4 regions of the Streptomyces sp. S186 genome follow, and region 1 is predicted to be linked to each of the others. Evidence: riboswitches for the same ligand, from Rfam matches in the RefSeq annotation. Region 1 holds a riboswitch; each other region holds the start of a gene.

The links. Region 1 has a riboswitch for cyclic di-AMP ahead of ACRAS8_RS09275 (M23 family metallopeptidase). Riboswitches for the same ligand answer to the same signal wherever they lie in the genome.
Region 2: it holds a riboswitch for cyclic di-AMP, as region 1 does, so the genes downstream of both, ACRAS8_RS19230 (M23 family metallopeptidase) here and ACRAS8_RS09275 (M23 family metallopeptidase) in region 1, are expected to answer to the same signal.
Region 3: it holds a riboswitch for cyclic di-AMP, as region 1 does, so the genes downstream of both, ACRAS8_RS14040 (NlpC/P60 family protein) here and ACRAS8_RS09275 (M23 family metallopeptidase) in region 1, are expected to answer to the same signal.
Region 4: it holds a riboswitch for cyclic di-AMP, as region 1 does, so the genes downstream of both, ACRAS8_RS21435 (transglycosylase family protein) here and ACRAS8_RS09275 (M23 family metallopeptidase) in region 1, are expected to answer to the same signal.

Annotation. Positions count from the first base shown of each region.
Region 1 covers NZ_CP193932.1:2,204,564-2,208,882, forward strand. Annotated here, with positions in the region: gene ACRAS8_RS09270 (GntR family transcriptional regulator) at 1-114, opposite strand, end outside; gene ACRAS8_RS09275 (M23 family metallopeptidase) at 355-1,134, opposite strand; cyclic di-AMP (ydaO/yuaA leader) riboswitch at 1,148-1,303, opposite strand; gene ACRAS8_RS09280 (M16 family metallopeptidase) at 1,602-2,984, opposite strand; gene ACRAS8_RS09285 (M16 family metallopeptidase) at 3,023-4,319, opposite strand, start outside.
Region 2 covers NZ_CP193932.1:4,469,225-4,473,543, forward strand. Annotated here, with positions in the region: gene ACRAS8_RS19220 (PP2C family protein-serine/threonine phosphatase) at 1-726, shown strand, start outside; gene ACRAS8_RS19225 (DUF2332 domain-containing protein) at 774-1,934, opposite strand; cyclic di-AMP (ydaO/yuaA leader) riboswitch at 2,356-2,502, shown strand; gene ACRAS8_RS19230 (M23 family metallopeptidase) at 2,514-3,836, shown strand; gene ACRAS8_RS19235 (aldo/keto reductase) at 3,958-4,319, shown strand, end outside.
Region 3 covers NZ_CP193932.1:3,352,647-3,356,965, forward strand. Annotated here, with positions in the region: gene pcrA (DNA helicase PcrA) at 1-2,374, opposite strand, end outside; cyclic di-AMP (ydaO/yuaA leader) riboswitch at 2,624-2,798, shown strand; gene ACRAS8_RS14040 (NlpC/P60 family protein) at 2,807-3,943, shown strand; gene ACRAS8_RS14045 (hypothetical protein) at 4,105-4,319, opposite strand, start outside.
Region 4 covers NZ_CP193932.1:4,948,329-4,952,647, forward strand. Annotated here, with positions in the region: gene ACRAS8_RS21425 (cytochrome P450 family protein) at 1-1,326, shown strand, start outside; gene ACRAS8_RS21430 (transglycosylase family protein) at 1,561-2,670, shown strand; cyclic di-AMP (ydaO/yuaA leader) riboswitch at 2,930-3,099, shown strand; gene ACRAS8_RS21435 (transglycosylase family protein) at 3,107-3,802, shown strand; gene eno (phosphopyruvate hydratase) at 4,060-4,319, shown strand, end outside.

The DNA.
Region 1 (4,319 bases):
GTACCGCGCGGCGAGAATGTCCTCGATCAGCCGACTGCCCGGCGCCAGCGCGCCGGAGACAATATCGTCGCGAATCGCCGTGCACACCGCATGCGCGGAAATATGGCCTCGCATCGTCCGTGCCTCCGCCGTAATCCCCGGGAACGCCGCCCCTCTGACAACATTCCCTGACCCTATTCGACCATGGGGAATTCTCCCTCGGGATCTCGTGAATCCACCGGAGCTTTTCGGCCGATGCGCGGCCACTCCCGCGGACCCTGTGCCGGCCTTTCCCGGGATACGGCGGAGCCCCGGCCTGCCGGGGTGGCGGGCCGGGGCTCCGGGGGACGGTGTTGCGGCGGAGGTCCAGATGGGTCAGACGGTGACGCCGTGCGCGCGGAGGTAGGCGACCGGGTCGATGTCCGAACCGTAGTCCGGGCCGGTCCGCGCCTCGAAGTGGAGGTGCGGGCCCGTGGTGTTGCCGGTGTTGCCGGAGAGGGCGATCTGCTGCCCGGGGGTGACCGCCTGGCCGACCGTCACCCCGATCGACGAAAGGTGACCGTATTGGGTGTACGTACCGTCGTTCATCTTGATCACGACGTTGTTGCCGTACGCGCCGCCCCAGCCAGCCTCGACGACGGTGCCCGAACCGACCGCGTGAACGGGAGTGCCGTAGGCGGCGTGGAAGTCGATGCCGGTGTGGCTGCCCGAGGACCACAGGCCGCTGGACGCCTTGTACGCCGTGGAGACATAGGAACCGGTCACAGGGGCGACGAAGGTGTTGAGGCGCTTGCGCTCGGCCTCGCGGGCGGCGCGCTCCTTGGCCGCGCGCTCCTCGTCGGCCTTCTTCTTCGCCACCTCGGCGCGCCGAACGGCCTCCGCCTCGGCCTTCGCCCTGGCCACCGCGGCCTCGGCGGCGGCCTGCTGCGCGTCCGCCTGGGCCTCGATCCGGACGGCGAGTTCGTCACCCATCACGACGGCCTGCTGGAGGCCGGTGTCGTGGGGAGCGGGCTCGTCCGTGGCGGCCAGCGCGGGCGACGCCACGGAGGCCACGACACCGGAGGCGGCGAGGGTGGCTATGCCGGCGAGGTTGCGGGTGGTGCGAGCGGTGCGACTCGCGCGGCGGTGCTTCCCGGTGGCACGGGTGAACGCCATGTAGGGGCTGGTCCTTTCCTTCCTTCTCGCCTACCGGGTTAGCTGACGGGTTCGGAGCAGGAAGGTCTCCTACGGGCCCCTCCGGGGAGGCGCCCGATTCACCCCAAGGGACATGTGGGTCCCCGGCTCCCCTGGCTCGCGCCATACGGGGACTCGGCGATGACTGTCCGGTGCCACTGGTGTGGCGGACTTGTGACGAACAGCCGGACCGACGCTAATCGGGACAACTTTCGATCGGCAAACAGAACCGGATTTTTGTGCGCCACGCCACACGCGAATCGGGCAACCGGCACAACCGGCCGGGCACCCTCGACCGTCCGCGCAGCGCGGTTCCCACGGTCATTCTCACCGCTGACCCGGCGGGACATGACGCACACGCGAAGCGGCTCCCGTGGCAAGTGCCTGCCACGGGAGCCGCTTTGTCGACAGATGACGAGCCGTCGGGTGAGGGCCCGTCACACCGAGGGTCAGCCGCTGACGACCGTCGCCTCGCCGATGCCCAACGCCTTGACCGGTTCGGCGATCTGGGCCGCGTCACCCACCAGGACCGTCACCAGCCGGTCCACCGGGAAGGCGTTGACGACCGCGGCGGTCGCCTCGACGGTGCCGGTCTCCGCGAGCCGGACGTACAACTGCGCCTGGTAGTCGTCGGGGAGCTGCTGCTCCACCTGGTCGGCCAGCGTGCCGGCGACCGCCGCGGCGGTCTCGTACTTCAGCGGCGCGACACCGACGAGGTTCTGCACCGCGACATCGCGCTCGGCGTCCGTCAGCCCCTCTGCCGCGAGGGTGCGCAGCACCGTCCACAGGTCCTGGAGGGCCGGCCCGGTGGACGCGGTGTCCACCGACCCGCTGATGGCGAGCAGGGCGGCGCCGGTGGCCCCCTCCGGGGACGACGGGGCGGTGGAGCGCAGTACCTGTCCGAAGGAGCGCACCCCGTAGGTGTAGCCCTTCTCCTCGCGCAGCACGCGGTCCAGACGGGACGTGAGGGTGCCGCCCAGGCAGTACGTGCCGAGCACCTGGGCGGGCCATACCTGGTCGTGCCGGTCGGCACCGATCCGCCCGATGAGCAGCTGCGTCTGGACGGCACCGGGACGGTCGACGATCACCACGCGGCCGGTGTCGTCGGCGACTACCGGCGAGGGCTTCCACGGTTCGGCGGTGGAGCCCGTCCAGGCGCCCAGGGTGTCGGCCAGCGCCGCGTCCAGGTCGACGCCGGTGAAGTCGCCGACGATGACGGCGGTGCCGGTGGCCGGGCGGACGTGGGCGTCGTAGAAGGCCCGGACGGCGGCCGCGTCGATCCGCGCCACGGTCTCCTCGGTGCCCTGACGGGGCCGCGACATCCGGGAGGTGGCCGGGAACAGCTCCTTGGAGAGCGCCATCGCGGCACGCCGGGCCGGGTTGGCCAGCTCGTGCGGGATCTCGTCGAGGCGGTTGCGGACCAGCCGCTCGATCTCGCTGTCCGGGAAGGCGGGGGCGCGCAGCGCGTCGGCGAGCAGGCCGAGGGCGCGCGGCAGCCGGGAGGCCGGGACCTCCAGGGAGACCCGTACACCGGGGTGGTCGGCGTGCGCGTCCAGGGTGGCGCCGCAGCGCTCCAGCTCGGCGGCGAACTCCTCGGCGGTGTACTTGTCGGTGCCCTCGGACAGGGCGCGGGCCATGATCGTGGCGACGCCGTCGAGGCCCTCGGGCTCGGCCTCCAGGGGCGCGACGAGGTTGACCTCCACGGCGACGACCTGCTGGCCGGGGCGGTGGCTGGTCAGGAGGGTCAGGCCGTTGGCCAGCCGGCTGCGCTCGGGGGCGGGAAAGGCCCACGGCTTGGGGGCGCCGCCCCGGGGCTGCGGGTGGAATTCCATGGTGCTCACGGGGGCGTCTGCGGGGGTGGTGGCGTCGGTCACTTGGCCGCCTCCTCTTCCTCGGTGCCGGCGGCGTCGGTCTGCGCGGTGGGCTCGTAGACGAGCACGGCGCGGTTGTCGGGGCGCAGCCGGGCCTTGGCGACCGCCTGCACCTCCAGCGGGCTGATCTCCAGGACGCGCTGGACGGCGGTCAGCGCGAGCTGCGGGTCGCCGAACAGGACGGCGAAGCGGCACAGTTCGTCGGCGCGGCCGCTGACCGTGGCGAGCCGGTCCAGCCATTCGCGCTCCAGCTGGGCCTGGGCCCGCTCCATCTCCTCAGGAGTCGGGCCCTCATCGGCGAAACGGGCCAGTTCCTCGTCGACAGCGGCCTCAATGGCGGGCACCTCCGTGCCGCCGGACGTCTTCACGTCCAGCCAGCCCAGCGAGGGCGCACCGGCCAGCCGCAGCAGGCCGAAGCCGGCGGCGACCGCGCTCCGGTCACGGCGCACCAGGCGGTTGTACAGGCGCGAGGACTCACCGCCGCCCAGGATGGTGAGCGCGATGTCGGCGGCGTCGGCCTCGCGGGAGCCGTCCTGCGGGAGGCGGTAGGCGGCCATCAGGGCCCGGGAGGGGACGTCCTCCTTGACGACGGTGCGGAGCTGGTCACCGATGATCTCCGGCAGGCTGCCGTCGCGCGGCGGCTGCTTGCCGTCGTGCGACGGGATCGAGCCGAAGTACTTCTCCACCCAGGCCAGCGTCTGCTCGGGGTCGATGTCGCCCACGACGGACAGGACCGCGTTGTTGGGCGCGTAGTACGTGCGGAAGAAGGCCCGCGCGTCCTCCAGGGAGGCGGCGTCGAGGTCGGCCATCGACCCGATGGGCGTGTGGTGGTACGGGTGCCCCTCGGGGTAGGCCATGGCCGTCAGCTTCTCGAAGGCCGTGCCGTAGGGGACGTTGTCGTAGCGCTGGCGGCGCTCGTTCTTGACGACGTCGCGCTGGTTCTCCAAGGACTCCTCGTCGAGCGCGACCAGCAGCGAGCCCATCCGGTCCGCCTCCAGCCAGAGGGCGAGCTCCAGCTCGTGGGCGGGCATGGTCTCGAAGTAGTTGGTGCGCTCGAAACTGGTGGTCCCGTTGAGCGAGCCACCGGCGCCCTGGACGAGCTCGAAGTGGCCGTTGCCCTTCACCTGCGCGGACCCCTGGAACATCAGGTGCTCGAAGAGGTGAGCCAGACCCGTACGGCCCTTGACCTCGTGGCGCGAGCCGACGTCGTACCACAGGCAGACGGCCGCCACCGGCGTCAGATGGTCTTCGGAGAGCACCACGCGCAGGCCGTTGGCCAGCCGGTGCTCGGTCGCT
Region 2 (4,319 bases), 2.3 Mb from region 1:
CGGGCCGTCCTGCCCGTGCCGCCCGCCCGTCTGGCCGGTCTCGCGATCGCCGCGCGCTACGTCGGTGCCCGGGCCGGCGCCCGTATCGGCGGCGATCTGTACGCCGTCCAGGACACCCCGCACGGCGTGCGGATGATCGTCGGCGACGTCCGGGGCAAGGGCCTGGAGGCGGTGGAGGCCGCGGTGGTCGTGGTCGGCGCCTTCCGGGAGGCGGCGGAGCAGGAGGCCACCCTGGAGGCGGTCGCGCACCGGCTGGAACGGGCCCTCCGACGGGAGGGCGCGCGCCGCGCCGGCCTCGATGAGCAGGAGGGCTTCGCCACGGCCGTACTGGCGGAGATCCCCGCCGGCGACCGGTCCCTGTTGCGCGTCCTCAACCGCGGCCACCCGCCCCCTCTGCTGCTCACCCCCGAAGGCGGCCTGCGGGAGCTGGTCCCGTCCACCGCCGCGCTGCCGCTCGGCCTGGGCGACCTGGGCGGCCGGCCGGACCGTTCGGACGAGACGTTCCTCCCGGCCGGGGCGCTGCTGCTCCTGTTCACCGACGGGGTGACCGAGGCCCGGGACCGGGCCGGCCGGTTCTACGACCCGCGCGCCCGGTTGCGCGGCAGTCAGTTCAGCGGGCCCGACGACCTGCTGGACGTGGTGGTCGAGGACGTCGCCCGGCACACCCGCGGGGGCCCCGCGGACGACATGGCCCTGGTGGCGGTCCAGCGCCCCCTGGGGGCATAGGGCACTGAGGGCGCCTCCTCCGGGCCGAGCTCGGCCGCCCCGTGCGCCTACGGCAGTGCGGGGCCGAGCCAGCGCACGTGCTGGCCGTGCGGGCCCGTCAGGGCGACCGGGCGCTCGTCCAGGGCGAGGGTCAGCAGCAGGCCGTCGTCCGGCCCCGTGGAGCGGTGCTCCGGCGCGCCGATCCACGGGAGCACGCTGTGGTGCTCCTGGGAGATCCAGTGGCCCCCGCCGTCCCGTTCGGCGAGCAGCGACCGCACGAGGCGGGCGAACTCCTCGCGCCGGGCGGGCGGAAGGTAGTTCAGCACCGAGCTGTGGAACACCACGAGGGTCGCCTCGGGCGGCGCCTGGGCGGCCAGCGCCGGCAGCTCGTCGATCAGGTCGCCGCGCACCAGGACCGGGCGCGGCGCGCCCCGCACCGCCTCGACGGCCGCCGAGAGCCGCGCCGTACGGGCCTCGTCGCCGGGCCAGACGAGGGCGCGCAGCCAGCGCAGGTCGTCCGGCTCGCCGACCGGGTCGAGCGGGTCCAGGTCGATGCCGCCGCGCCAGACGATCTCGGGCGGCGTGCCGGGCAGTGCCGCCGCGTCGCCGTCGCCGCCGGGCGGGGGGCCGCTGGTCCGGCAGGTGAAGGTGACCGGGCTGTCCGCGGCGCCGCCCGTGAGGACCGCGCCGCCTTCCCCGCCGTCGCTCCCGTAAGGGCCGTACTCCCCGGGCCGCCCCTCCTGGACGTACCGGTAGCGGTAGCGGTCCGGGTGCAGGCACAGCCCCGCCGAGGTGCCGACCTCCAGGAGGGCCAGCGGCTGCGGCAGACGGGCCAGCAGGGGCAGCAGCGTGGCGCAGCGGGCCGGTTCGTTGGTCTGGGTGGCGCGGCTCATGATCACCGCGCGGACCTCGTCCCAGTGCCGGATGGTCCACTCGCGCCAGCGCCCGTACGCCGACTCGCCGCGCGGTCCCGACTCCGCGTGCGGGCCGTCGAGATAGCGCACCGCGGCGAGCAGGAGGTTGGGCTGCTGCTTGTTGCCGGCCGGCAGCGAGGCCGCGAGCAGCTCGCACAGTTCGTCGTCCCGGCCGATCCGGGCGGCCAGCTCCTCGTGGGCGTCGGACCGGCCCCGCGCCTGCTGCCAGGAGAACTCCCGGTACCTGGCCGCCACTTCCTGCGGGTTGCTGACGGAGTTCCCGGCGTTTCCGGTGTTCGCGACGTTGACGACCATGAGGCGACGTTATCGCCCTCACGCTCCGTGATCGCGATGCGCCCCTCCGCATAACAACTGGCGCACAATCGTTGCGAGATCGTTTGGTCGAGCGGTGTCAACTCGCCCCGTTTACGGACGAGATGACAGCAAAAGTCCTCGCCCGGGCTCCTGTGAGGGGCTTTCGGAACGCCCGCGGATTCGTGGGAACGCTTGGATTTCCCTCGCCGTCTCTATTACTGTCCGATAACGGAGCGCGGTCGTCCCAGCCGTCGCCAGTGGCGGCACCGTGCGCCGACGCCGAATCCTGTACGCGCTGTTCCCGCACGTCCAGAACGCCCTCATGTCACCCGCCCGAGCCGACGGTTCGAACGGTTGCGACCCGTGCCTCGACCCGTGTCGACTCGCCCGGATCGGCCGGTTTCGCGGGCGCTGTCGGGTCCGCCTGGAAATGCCGGGAATTGAGTCGAGGGAACCGGGGAACCACCATCTTGGGGTGAATCGGGCGCCTCTCGCCAGGGGGTGCTTGTAGGAGACCTTCCTGCTCCGAACCCGTCAGCTAACCCGGTAGGCGAGAAGGAAGGAAAGGAGAGCGCCCCCGTGGCGTCCAACAGGCCCGCGCCTCATGGCCCGTCCACCCATGGCCTCGGCGGCCCCGCCGACTTCGGTGCCGCGGTCGGTCTCGGTGGCCCCGCCGGTCTCGGCGTCCCCACCGGTCCCGGCTCTCCCGTCGTGCCGGCCCAATTCCCCGTGGCCCACGGGGAATTGACGGACGGCATGCCGCCTCAGGAGCCGTTCCTCCATGACCAGTCCTCCCAGGCGGCCCGGACATCGCCGGTGCCCCAGGCACCCCAGGGGCCCCAGGGCGAGCCGGCGCAGGGCCGGCCGTCCGGTGACGAGCCGGCCCCCGGCCTCGCGGGCGACGGCGACGCGGACGACTGGCTCCCGGGCGACGAGGCGGACGACGGCGACGCCGGCCGCTCTCTCCGCGGCCGGCACCGGGTGGCCAGACCGCGCGGCGTCGGTCTCGCGCGCGGCGGCACGGCGCTCGGCGTCGGCGTGATCGCGGCGGTCGGCGCGAGCGGGGTGGCCGCGGCCGAGGGCCGGCCGCCGGTGCCGATATCGATGCCCGACCCCGGCGGGGCGGTCGACGACACCGCCGGGACGCTCCAGGACGCGCCCGCGACGCTCTCCGCCGCGGCCGCCGGCAGCACCGCGGCGCCCTCCCGGGCCGCTGCCGCCCCCGAGGCCGCCGGGGCCACCCGCCCCGCGGGCCCGGCCGAGGCGCTGCGCCACCGCATCCTCCAGCAGGCCGACACCCGGCAGGGCACCGGGGAGCAGGCCGCCGCCCCGCAGACGGCCCAGGACGCGCCCGGCCCTCAGCCGGAGGCCGCGGAGCCGACCGCGACCACGGAGGAGGCGGCGCAGCCGCAGGGCACGGCGGCCGCGGAGACCGAGCACCAGGCGGCGGCGCCGGAGGCCCGGCACCCGGTGGCGGAGGCCGAGCACCCCGCCCACCAGGCGAAGACGTCCGTCGCCGCCCCGGTCTCCTCGTACACCCTCGGCACCGGCTTCGGGCAGGCCGGTGACCGCTGGGCCGCGGAGCACACCGGGCAGGACTTCACCGCCCCAACGGGCACGCTGGTCAAGGCCGTTCACGACGGGACCATCACCCAGGCGGGCTGGGCCGGTGCCTACGGCTACCGCATCGTCCTCACCCTCGACGACGGCACGGAGCTGTGGTTCTGCCACCTGTCCTCGATGGTCAGAACGGCGGGCCGGGTCCACACGGGCGACGTGATCGGCCGCGTCGGCGCCACCGGGAACGCCACCGTCCCGCACCTCCATCTGGAGGTCCGTCCGGACGCCGGCGCCCCGGCGGACCCGCTGCCCTGGCTGCGCGACCGCGGGGCCGCCGTCTGACGGACCGGCCGGCTGCCCACCGCCCGGTGGGCAGCCGACGCACGCTCCGGGCCGGGCACGTGCGACGCGCCGGCGGCTCCGCGCGGGGAACACCCTCCGGCGTCCCGGTGTTCCACGGATCATGAACGTGACACACGCCCAGAGCTCCACGCCCGCCCCGAAGTCGCTCGGTTCGCTGTCCGTCTCCACGCTCTGCCTCGGCGGCAACGTCTTCGGCTGGACGGCCGACGAGGCCGAGTCCTTCGCCGTGCTCGACGCCTACGTCGCCGGCGGCGGCAACTTCATCGACACCGCCGACGTGTACTCGGCGTGGGCCCCCGGCAACAAGGGCGGTGAGTCCGAGACCGTCCTCGGCAACTGGCTCGCCTCCCGCGGCAACCGCGACGACGTCGTCATCGCCACCAAGGTCGGCGCCCACCCCGACTACAAGGGCCTGTCCGCCGCCACCATCAAGGCCGCCGTCGACCTCTCCCTGAGCCGCCT
Region 3 (4,319 bases), 1.1 Mb from region 1:
CGCCGACGACGGTGCCGAGCCCGAAGCTGTCGTGGGTGACGCGGTCGCCGACGGCCAGCGAGACCACCGGGCGGTCGGCGGCGCGCCGGGTCGCGAAGCCGCTCGGCCCCTTGGACCGCGCCGACGACAGCGAGGCCCCGATCCCGCCGCCGATGCCTCCCCCGCCGGATCCCCCTGAGGAGCCGCGCGACGACGACAGCCCGCCCATGGACGCGGACGGCGTCGCGGGGCCGGTGCGCTTCCAGTCGACGTACTCGTCCGGGATCTCCTCCAGGAAGCGGGAGGCCGGGTTGTACGAGGGCTGGCCCCAGGCGCTGCGCATCGTGGAGCGGGTGACGTAGAGCCGCTCGCGGGCGCGGGTGATGCCGACGTAGGCGAGCCGGCGCTCCTCCTCCAGCTCCTTGGTCTGGCCGAGCGCCCGCATGTGCGGGAAGACGCCGTCCTCCATGCCGGTCAGGAAGACGACCGGGAACTCCAGGCCCTTGGCGGTGTGCAGGGTCATGAGGGTGATGACGCCCGTGCCGTCCTCGTCCTCGTCGGGGATCTGGTCGGAGTCGGCGACCAGGGCGACCTGCTCCAGGAAGTCGGCGAGCGTGCCGGGGTTGTCGTCGCCGCGCTCCTGCTCGAACTCCAGGGCCACGGAGGCGAGTTCCTGGAGGTTCTCGATCCGGGTCTCGTCCTGGGGGTCGGTGGACGCCTGGAGTTCGGCGAGATAGCCGGTGCGCTCCATGACGGCCTCCAGGACCGTGGCGGGACCGGCCCCGGACTCCACGATCGTCCGCAGCTCCTCCATCAGGGCGTTGAACCGCTTGACGGCGTTGGCGGAGCGGGCGGCCATGCCGTACGCCTCGTCGACCCGGCGCAGCGCCTGCGGGAAGGTGATCTTCTCGCGCAGCGCCAGGGCCTCGATCATCGCCTCGGCGCGGTCGCCGATGCCGCGCTTGGGGACGTTGAGGATCCGGCGCAGCGGGACGGCGTCCTCGGGGTTGGCGAGCACCCGGAGGTAGGCGAGGATGTCGCGGACCTCCTTGCGCTCGTAGAAGCGCACGCCGCCGACGACCTTGTAGGGCAGCCCGACCCGGATGAAGATCTCCTCGAAGACGCGGGACTGGGCGTTGGTGCGGTAGAAGACCGCGACGTCGCCGGCCTTGGCGTCGCCGGCGTCGGTGAGCCGGTCGATCTCGTCGGCGACGAACTGGGCCTCGTCGTGCTCGGTGTCGGCGACATAGCCGGTGATCTTGGGGCCGGCGCCGGCGTCCGTCCAGAGGTTCTTGGGGCGGCGGTTCTCGTTGCGCTCGATGACGGCGTTGGCGGCGGAGAGGATCGTCTGCGAGGAGCGGTAGTTCTGCTCCAGCAGGATCGTGGTGGCGTCCGGGTAGTCCTCCTCGAACTGGAGGATGTTGCGGATCGTGGCACCGCGGAAGGCGTAGATCGACTGGTCGGCGTCACCGACGACGCAGAGTTCGGCGGCGGGCGTCTCGTCGGTGCCGGGGCCGACGAGCTCGCGGACGAGGGTGTACTGGGCGTGGTTGGTGTCCTGGTACTCGTCGACGAGGACGTGGCGGAAGCGGCGGCGGTAGTGCTCGGCGACGTCCGGGAACGCCTGGAGCAGATGGACCGTCGTCATGATGATGTCGTCGAAGTCCAGGGCGTTGGCCTCGCGCAGCCGGGCCTGGTACATCGCGTACGCCTGGGCCAGGGTCTTCTCGAACCCGTCGGCCGCCGTGCCCGCGAAGGTCTCCTCGTCGATGAGCTCGTTCTTGAGGTTGGAGATCTTCGCGCTGAACGACTTCGGCGGGAAGCGCTTGGGGTCCAGATCGAGGTCGCGGCAGACCAGGGCCATCAGGCGCTTGGAGTCGGCCGCGTCGTAGATCGAGAAGGAGGACGTGAAGCCCAGCTTCTTGGACTCGCGGCGCAGGATGCGGACGCAGGCGCTGTGGAAGGTGGAGACCCACATGGCGTTGGCGCGGGGGCCGACCAGGTCCTCCACGCGCTCCTTCATCTCGCCCGCGGCCTTGTTGGTGAAGGTGATCGCGAGGATCTGGCCGGGGTGGACGTGGCGCTCGGCGAGCAGGTGGGCGATGCGGTGGGTGAGCACCCGGGTCTTGCCGGAGCCGGCGCCGGCGACGATCAGCAGCGGGCTGCCGCTGTGAACCACGGCGGCCTTCTGCTGGTCGTTGAGCCCCTCCAGGAGCGCCGCCGGGTCGATGGCCGGGCGGGCGGCGCCGTCGCGGTAGTACGGCTCCCTGGGCGCGGGCGCGTCGAACCTCCCGCCGAAGAGGTCGGCGGGCATCTCCTCCGGGGCCGGGCCGTGCTCGTCCTCGTCCGGGGGGCCGAGATCCGCCAGGAAGCTGTCGTCAAAGAGGCTGCTCATCGCCCACCGAGTCTAGGCGGCCGCACTGACAAGCGGTTGTGGAGTGGCGGATTGGCCGGTAATGCATCGGATGGGGCGGTACCGTGTGCGGCCGTGCGCAAACCTGGGGCCGCTCACATTCAGGTCACGAAAAGGTTTCGGGCATATCGAACACCAGCCTTCACAGGGGCCACACGAGTTGGCTACGGTCTCGCTCGGGCAGCCCGCCGTCCCAGCGGACGACAGCGTCCGCACGGGCCGCCCCCGCCGAGTCCGGCCCTGCCGTCAGGCACCCGGAGCCGGGGACCCACACGCACCACCGGGGTGAATCGACCGGTGCGGCCGTCGCCAGGCGGACGCACGGGTCGTAGGGCAAGCCTTCCGTCAGCACACCGCCCGAGCCCGAACCCGACAGCTAACCCGGTAGGCGGTCCACGGAAGGAGTCGCCGGCCTTGGCGTCCCACCGCAAGCCGCGCACCCCCATACTCGCCACGCCCGGCGGCCGTCGCACGGCGGCCGGGCTCACCACCGCCGCCCTGGCCTCGGTCACGCTGCTCTCGCAGACCGCGAACGCCGCCCCCAAGGCGCCGCAGCCGAGCATCGAGGAGGTCAAGCAGAAGGTCGACGACCTGTACCAGCAGGCCGAGGTGGCCACCCAGAAGTACAACGCCGCCAAGGAGCAGGCGGACGGCCAGCAGCGCACCGTGAACCGTCTGCTCGACGAGGCGGCCCGGCGCGCGGACAAGATGAACGAGTCCCGGCGCCGGCTGGGCGCGTTCGCCTCGGCGCAGTACCAGACGGGCGGGATCAACCCGACCGCCCAGCTGATGCTGGCCAAGGACCCGCAGCAGTTCGTCGACCGCAACCACCTGATGGAGCAGCTCACCGGGCGGCAGAAGCAGGCGATCACGGACTACCAGGAGCAGGCCGCGGCCGCCGCCCGCCAGCGGACGGAGGCGACCCACAGCCTGGAGGGCCTCCAGGAGTCGCAGGCATCCCTGAAGGAGACCAAGCGAAACGTTCAGGCCAAGCTGGCCGAGGCCCGGCAGCTGCTGTCCCGGCTGACCGCCCAGGAGAAGGCGCGGCTGGCCGAACTGGAGCGGCGGAAGGAGGCGGAGGCTCAGCGGAAGGCCGCCGAGCAGGCCCGGAAGGAGGCCGAGAAGCGGCGGCAGCAGCCCGGCGGCGGCACCGGCACCGGCCAGGACTCCGGCGGCGGCACGTCCGACGGCGGCACCTACTCCACCAAGGCCGAAAAGGCGCTCGCCTTCGCCCGCGCCCAGATGGGCAAGCCCTACGTCTGGGGCGCGACGGGGCCCAGCTCCTACGACTGCTCGGGCCTGACGCAGGCCGCATGGAAGGCGGCCGGGGTCGATCTGCCGCGCACCACCTGGGACCAGGTCAAGACCGGCACCCGGATATCCACCGACCATCTCCAGCCCGGTGACCTGGTGTTCTTCTTCAACGACATCAGCCACGTCGGGATGTACATCGGCGGCGGCAAGATGATCCACGCCCCGCACCCGGGAGCCAGCGTCCGGGTGGAGTCGATCTACTACATGCCGATCTACGGGAGCGTCCGGCCCGGGTAGCCGGCGTACGGGCGCGCGCCCCGCGTCCGTACGAAGGCCCCACGGCCACCCCCACACACGCCACCGCGCGGTCATCCTCCGCCTCCGGAGTAGTACGGAGCGGGAGCGGGATGACCGCGCGGTGAGCCGTCGGACGGTACGGGGGCGGGCGCCCGTGGGGCTCAGGTCCAGAGCACCGCGAGGAAGATGTTGAACATGGTGAGCCCGCCGACCGCGCCGAACAGCGGCTTGGGGAGCTTCTCCTCGTCGCGCTTGACGTAGACCAGCGCCAGGATCACCACCAGGACGGCCATCTTGATGCCGATCTTGATGTTGTTGAGCGACGCGCCCTGCATCTGGTTCAGGCCGACCAGCACGATGCCGGTGACCAGCATCG
Region 4 (4,319 bases), 2.7 Mb from region 1:
GCTCCGGCCGGGCCTGTGTCCGGCCCCGCCCCCGCCCTCTTCTCCTGGGAGTTCGCCGCCGACCCGTACCCGGCGTACGCCTGGCTGCGCGAGCACGCGCCGGTGCACCGGACCCGGCTGCCCAGCGGCGTCGAGGCATGGCTGGTCACCCGTTACGTCGACGCCCGGCAGGCGCTCGCGGACGCGCGGCTGTCGAAGAACCCGGTGCACCACTCCGAGAGCGCCCACGGCAAGGGCAAGACCGGCATTCCGGGCGAACGCGGCGCCAACCTCATGACGCACCTGCTCAACATCGACCCGCCGGACCACACCCGGCTGCGCCGCCTGGTCTCCAAGGCGTTCACCCCGCGCCGGGTCGCCGCGTTCGCCCCGCGCATACAGGAGCTGACCGACCAGCTGATCGACGGCTTCGCGGAGCGGGGGAGCGCGGACCTGATCCACGAGTTCGCGTTCCCGCTGCCGATCTACGCGATCTGCGACCTGCTCGGCGTCCCGCCCGAGGACCAGGACGACTTCCGGGACTGGGCGGGGATGATGATCCGGCACGGGGGCGGCCCGCGCGGCGGAGTCGCTCGTTCCGTGAAGAAGATGCGGACCTATCTGGCCGAGCTGATCCACCGCAAGCGCGCCGCCCTCCAGGACGGTGCCCCGGGCGACGACCTGATCTCCGGCCTGATCCGGGCCTCCGACCACGGCGAGCACCTCACCGAGAACGAGGCGGCCGCTATGTGCTTTGTGTTGCTGTTTGCCGGATTTGAGACCACGGTCAATCTCATCGGCAACGGCACCTACGCACTGCTCCGCCATCCCGCCCAGCGCGAACTGCTCCAGAAGTCCCTCGCGGCCGGCGACGACGAGCTGCTCGCCACCGCCGTCGAGGAGCTGCTCCGCTACGACGGGCCCGTGGAACTGGCCACCTGGCGGTACGCGACCCGGGAGCTGACGCTGGGCGGGCAGCGGATCGCCGAGGGGGACCCGGTCCTGGTGGTGCTGGCGGCCGCCGACCGCGACCCGGCGCGGTTCGACGAGCCGGACGTACTCGACCTCACGCGGCGTGACAACCCGCATCTGGGATACGGGCACGGCATCCACTACTGCCTCGGCGCACCGCTCGCCCGCCTCGAAGGACAGACCGCGCTCGCGACGCTGCTGACCCGCCTCCCGGACCTCCGACTTGCGGCGGAACCGGACGATTTGCGCTGGCGCGGCGGGCTCATCATGCGTGGACTGCGCACCCTGCCGGTCGAGTTCACGCCCGAGCAGTCGCCCGAGTTCACGCCCGAGTCGTCCCGACCGGGGCCTGACCAGCGACAGCCGCAGAATTGACGCTCCGTCACATACGTGACCATTGCGTGATCTCCGCTACACCGGCTTGTGACTGCCCGTGACCCCGGCTACCTTTCCTCCGACGATCGGGGGCGGCCCCGGGCTGCCGCACGGCACCCCTCGCAACCGCCGATCCGACAACTCAACCGCCGCGCGAAAGGCAACCGCATGCGTTCCGGGAACGGTCGGCACCGTCGCCCCCGACAGGCACCGGCCATCTTTGTCACGGCCGGAGTGACCGGCGCGGGCCTGGCCCTGCCGCTGTTCACCGCGGGCGGTGCGCACGCCGCCGACGCCTCGACCTGGGACCGGGTCGCACAGTGCGAGAGCGGCGGGGTCTGGAGCGCCGCCACCGGCAACGGCTTCTACGGCGGCCTCCAGCTCACCCAGGAGATGTGGGACGACTACGGCGGCTCCGCCTACGCCTCCCGCCCCGACCTCGCCAGTCGCGCCCAGCAGATAGCCGTGGCCGAGGCGATACTCCACGACCGCGGCCCGGACGCGTTCCCCAGCTGCGCGCTGCACGCCGGACTGACCAAGGGCGGCCCCGCGCCCAGCGTGGACCCGGGCGCCACCAGCCGCCCGTCGCCGCGCCCGACGCACGGCGGCCACTCCGGCGGCTCCTCCGGCGGGACGGATGACGCGGGTGACGCGGGCGACGCCGGCCCGGGCACGCCGACCCCCGAGCCGTCCGACGGTGGCTCCGGCTCCCAGGCCCCGGCCTCCCCGCCGGCCACACCCGATCCGTCCGCCCACCCGTCCACCCCGTCCGGCTCGCCCTCCGCCACCCCCTCACCGTCCGACTCACCGTCCGACTCGCCGTCCCCGTCCGACTCCGGGACCCCCTCCGACTCGGCGTCCCCGTCCGACCCGGCATCGGGTACGCCCGGTACACCGTCGGCCTCCCCGTCCGACGACCCGTCGGACTCACCCGCCTCGCCCGACCCGTCCGCACCGACCGACCCGTCGGGCTCGTCCGACGCCACGGACCCGACGCAGCAGCCGACACAGCAGCCGACACAGCCGTCTCACCCGACGCACCCCACACCCCCTGCCACCGGCAAGCACCGCGGCGCACCGGGCGACGGTACGGACACCGGGGACGCCCGGAACGGCGGCAGCGGCCGACACGCCTCGCGTGGCGGGACGGAGCCCCGGACGCGCCCGGCGGACGACGGCGGCTACCGCGTTCACCCGGGTGACAACCTGTCAGCGATCGCCGAGAGCCATGACCTGCCGGGCGGCTGGCCCGCGCTCTACCACCGCAACCAGAACGTGATCGGCTCCGACGCGGACCTGATCCAGCCTGGTCAGCTGCTCGATCTCGGGCGGAAGCAGGGGTAGTTACCGGCAGTTCGCCGGTTTTCATGCCGTTCCGTAAAAGTGAGATATGGCTCTCGTTGCGGGGGGCGGGGTGCGCCCCGTCCCCCGTTCCCATACCGGGGTCTACCTGCGGAAATGGCCCGTGCATTGATCAAAAACGGTCAACTTGGTTCAGAAGATGGGGTTTGAACACCAACAGGGTTACTGCTTACGGTCAGGACCGCTCGCCAAAGCGGGCCCTTCGATCGCACGCCGAATCCTGCCGGCGGTCGGAGTCGACGACGCGCAAGCGCCGAAGGCAGGAGCGGGGGACCCAAGGTAAGTGCCGGCCCCGCCCGTGAAAACGGGTCAGCCGGCTTGGGGTGAAGCCGTGTGTGCAGCACACGCGGCCGGGCAGCTCACACGGCCCGAACCCGACAGCTCACCTCGTAGGCGTCGGTGAGGAAACGAACGCACGATGCTGATCAACAAGGGCAAGCACCGCCGCAGCTCCAAGGCCGTCCGCGTCGCCACCCTGGCCGGTGTCGCCGGCGCCGCCGTCGCCGTCCCGCTGATGGGCGCCACCTCTGCTTCCGCCGCCTCGGTCGCCACCTGGGAGAAGGTCGCCCAGTGCGAGTCCAGCGGCAACTGGTCGATCAACACCGGTAACGGCTACTACGGTGGCCTGCAGTTCTCGAACTCCAGCTGGGCCGCCGCCGGTGGTACCAAGTACGCGCCCCGCGCCGACCTGGCCACCAAGGAGCAGCAGATCGCCGTCGCCGAGAAGCTGCTCGCCATGCAGGGCCCGGGTGCCTGGGGCTGCGCCGCCGCCGGCGGCCTGACCTCCGGTGGTCCCGCCGCGAACGTCAACCCCTCCGGCTCCACCGCCAAGAAGAGCCAGGGCACCGAGACCACCAAGAAGAGCCAGGGCACCACCAAGAAGTCCGCCCCGGCCGAGAAGTCCGCCCCGGCCCGCGAGAAGACCGAGAAGGCCCAGCCGGCCCCGGAGCGCTCGCACCGCACCGGCGACACCTACGTCGTCAAGGCGGGCGACACCCTCGCCAAGATCGCCAAGGCGCACGGCACCAACTGGAAGGCGCTCTACGCCGCCAACAAGTCCGTCGTCGGCGGCAACCCCAACCTGATCTTCCCGGGTCAGAAGCTCAGCGTCTGAGCCGTACCGGCCATCCGAGCCGTACCGGTCGCCTGAGCGACCCGCGAGAGCTGCCCCGCCGCGGCGCGTACCCCCGAGCGCGCCACGGCGGGGCTTCTCCGTTCCCGGGCCCGGCCGGCGGCCCGGCGCAGCGTTCCCCGCATAGCGAACATTGCGCGGAAACCTCCCGTGAACTGGGCTTTTGGCTCGCTTGTTGGGGTTTTCCGTCCCACGGGGCGGGCCACGGGCGAGCGGATCCCGCCAGGGCCGTTAGGCTCATGCCGAGAACTCCAGACACTCATGAAGGAGACAACGTGCCGTCCATCGACGTCGTCGTAGCCCGCGAAATTCTCGACTCGCGAGGTAATCCCACGGTCGAGGTCGAGGTCGGCCTCGACGACGGCAGCACCGGCCGTGCCGCCGTGCCGTCCGGTGCCTCCACCGGCGCCTTCGAGGCCATCGAGCTGCGGGACGGCGACCCCAACCGCTACCTCGGCAAGGGCGTGGAGAAGGCCGTTCTCGCCGTCATCGAGCAGAT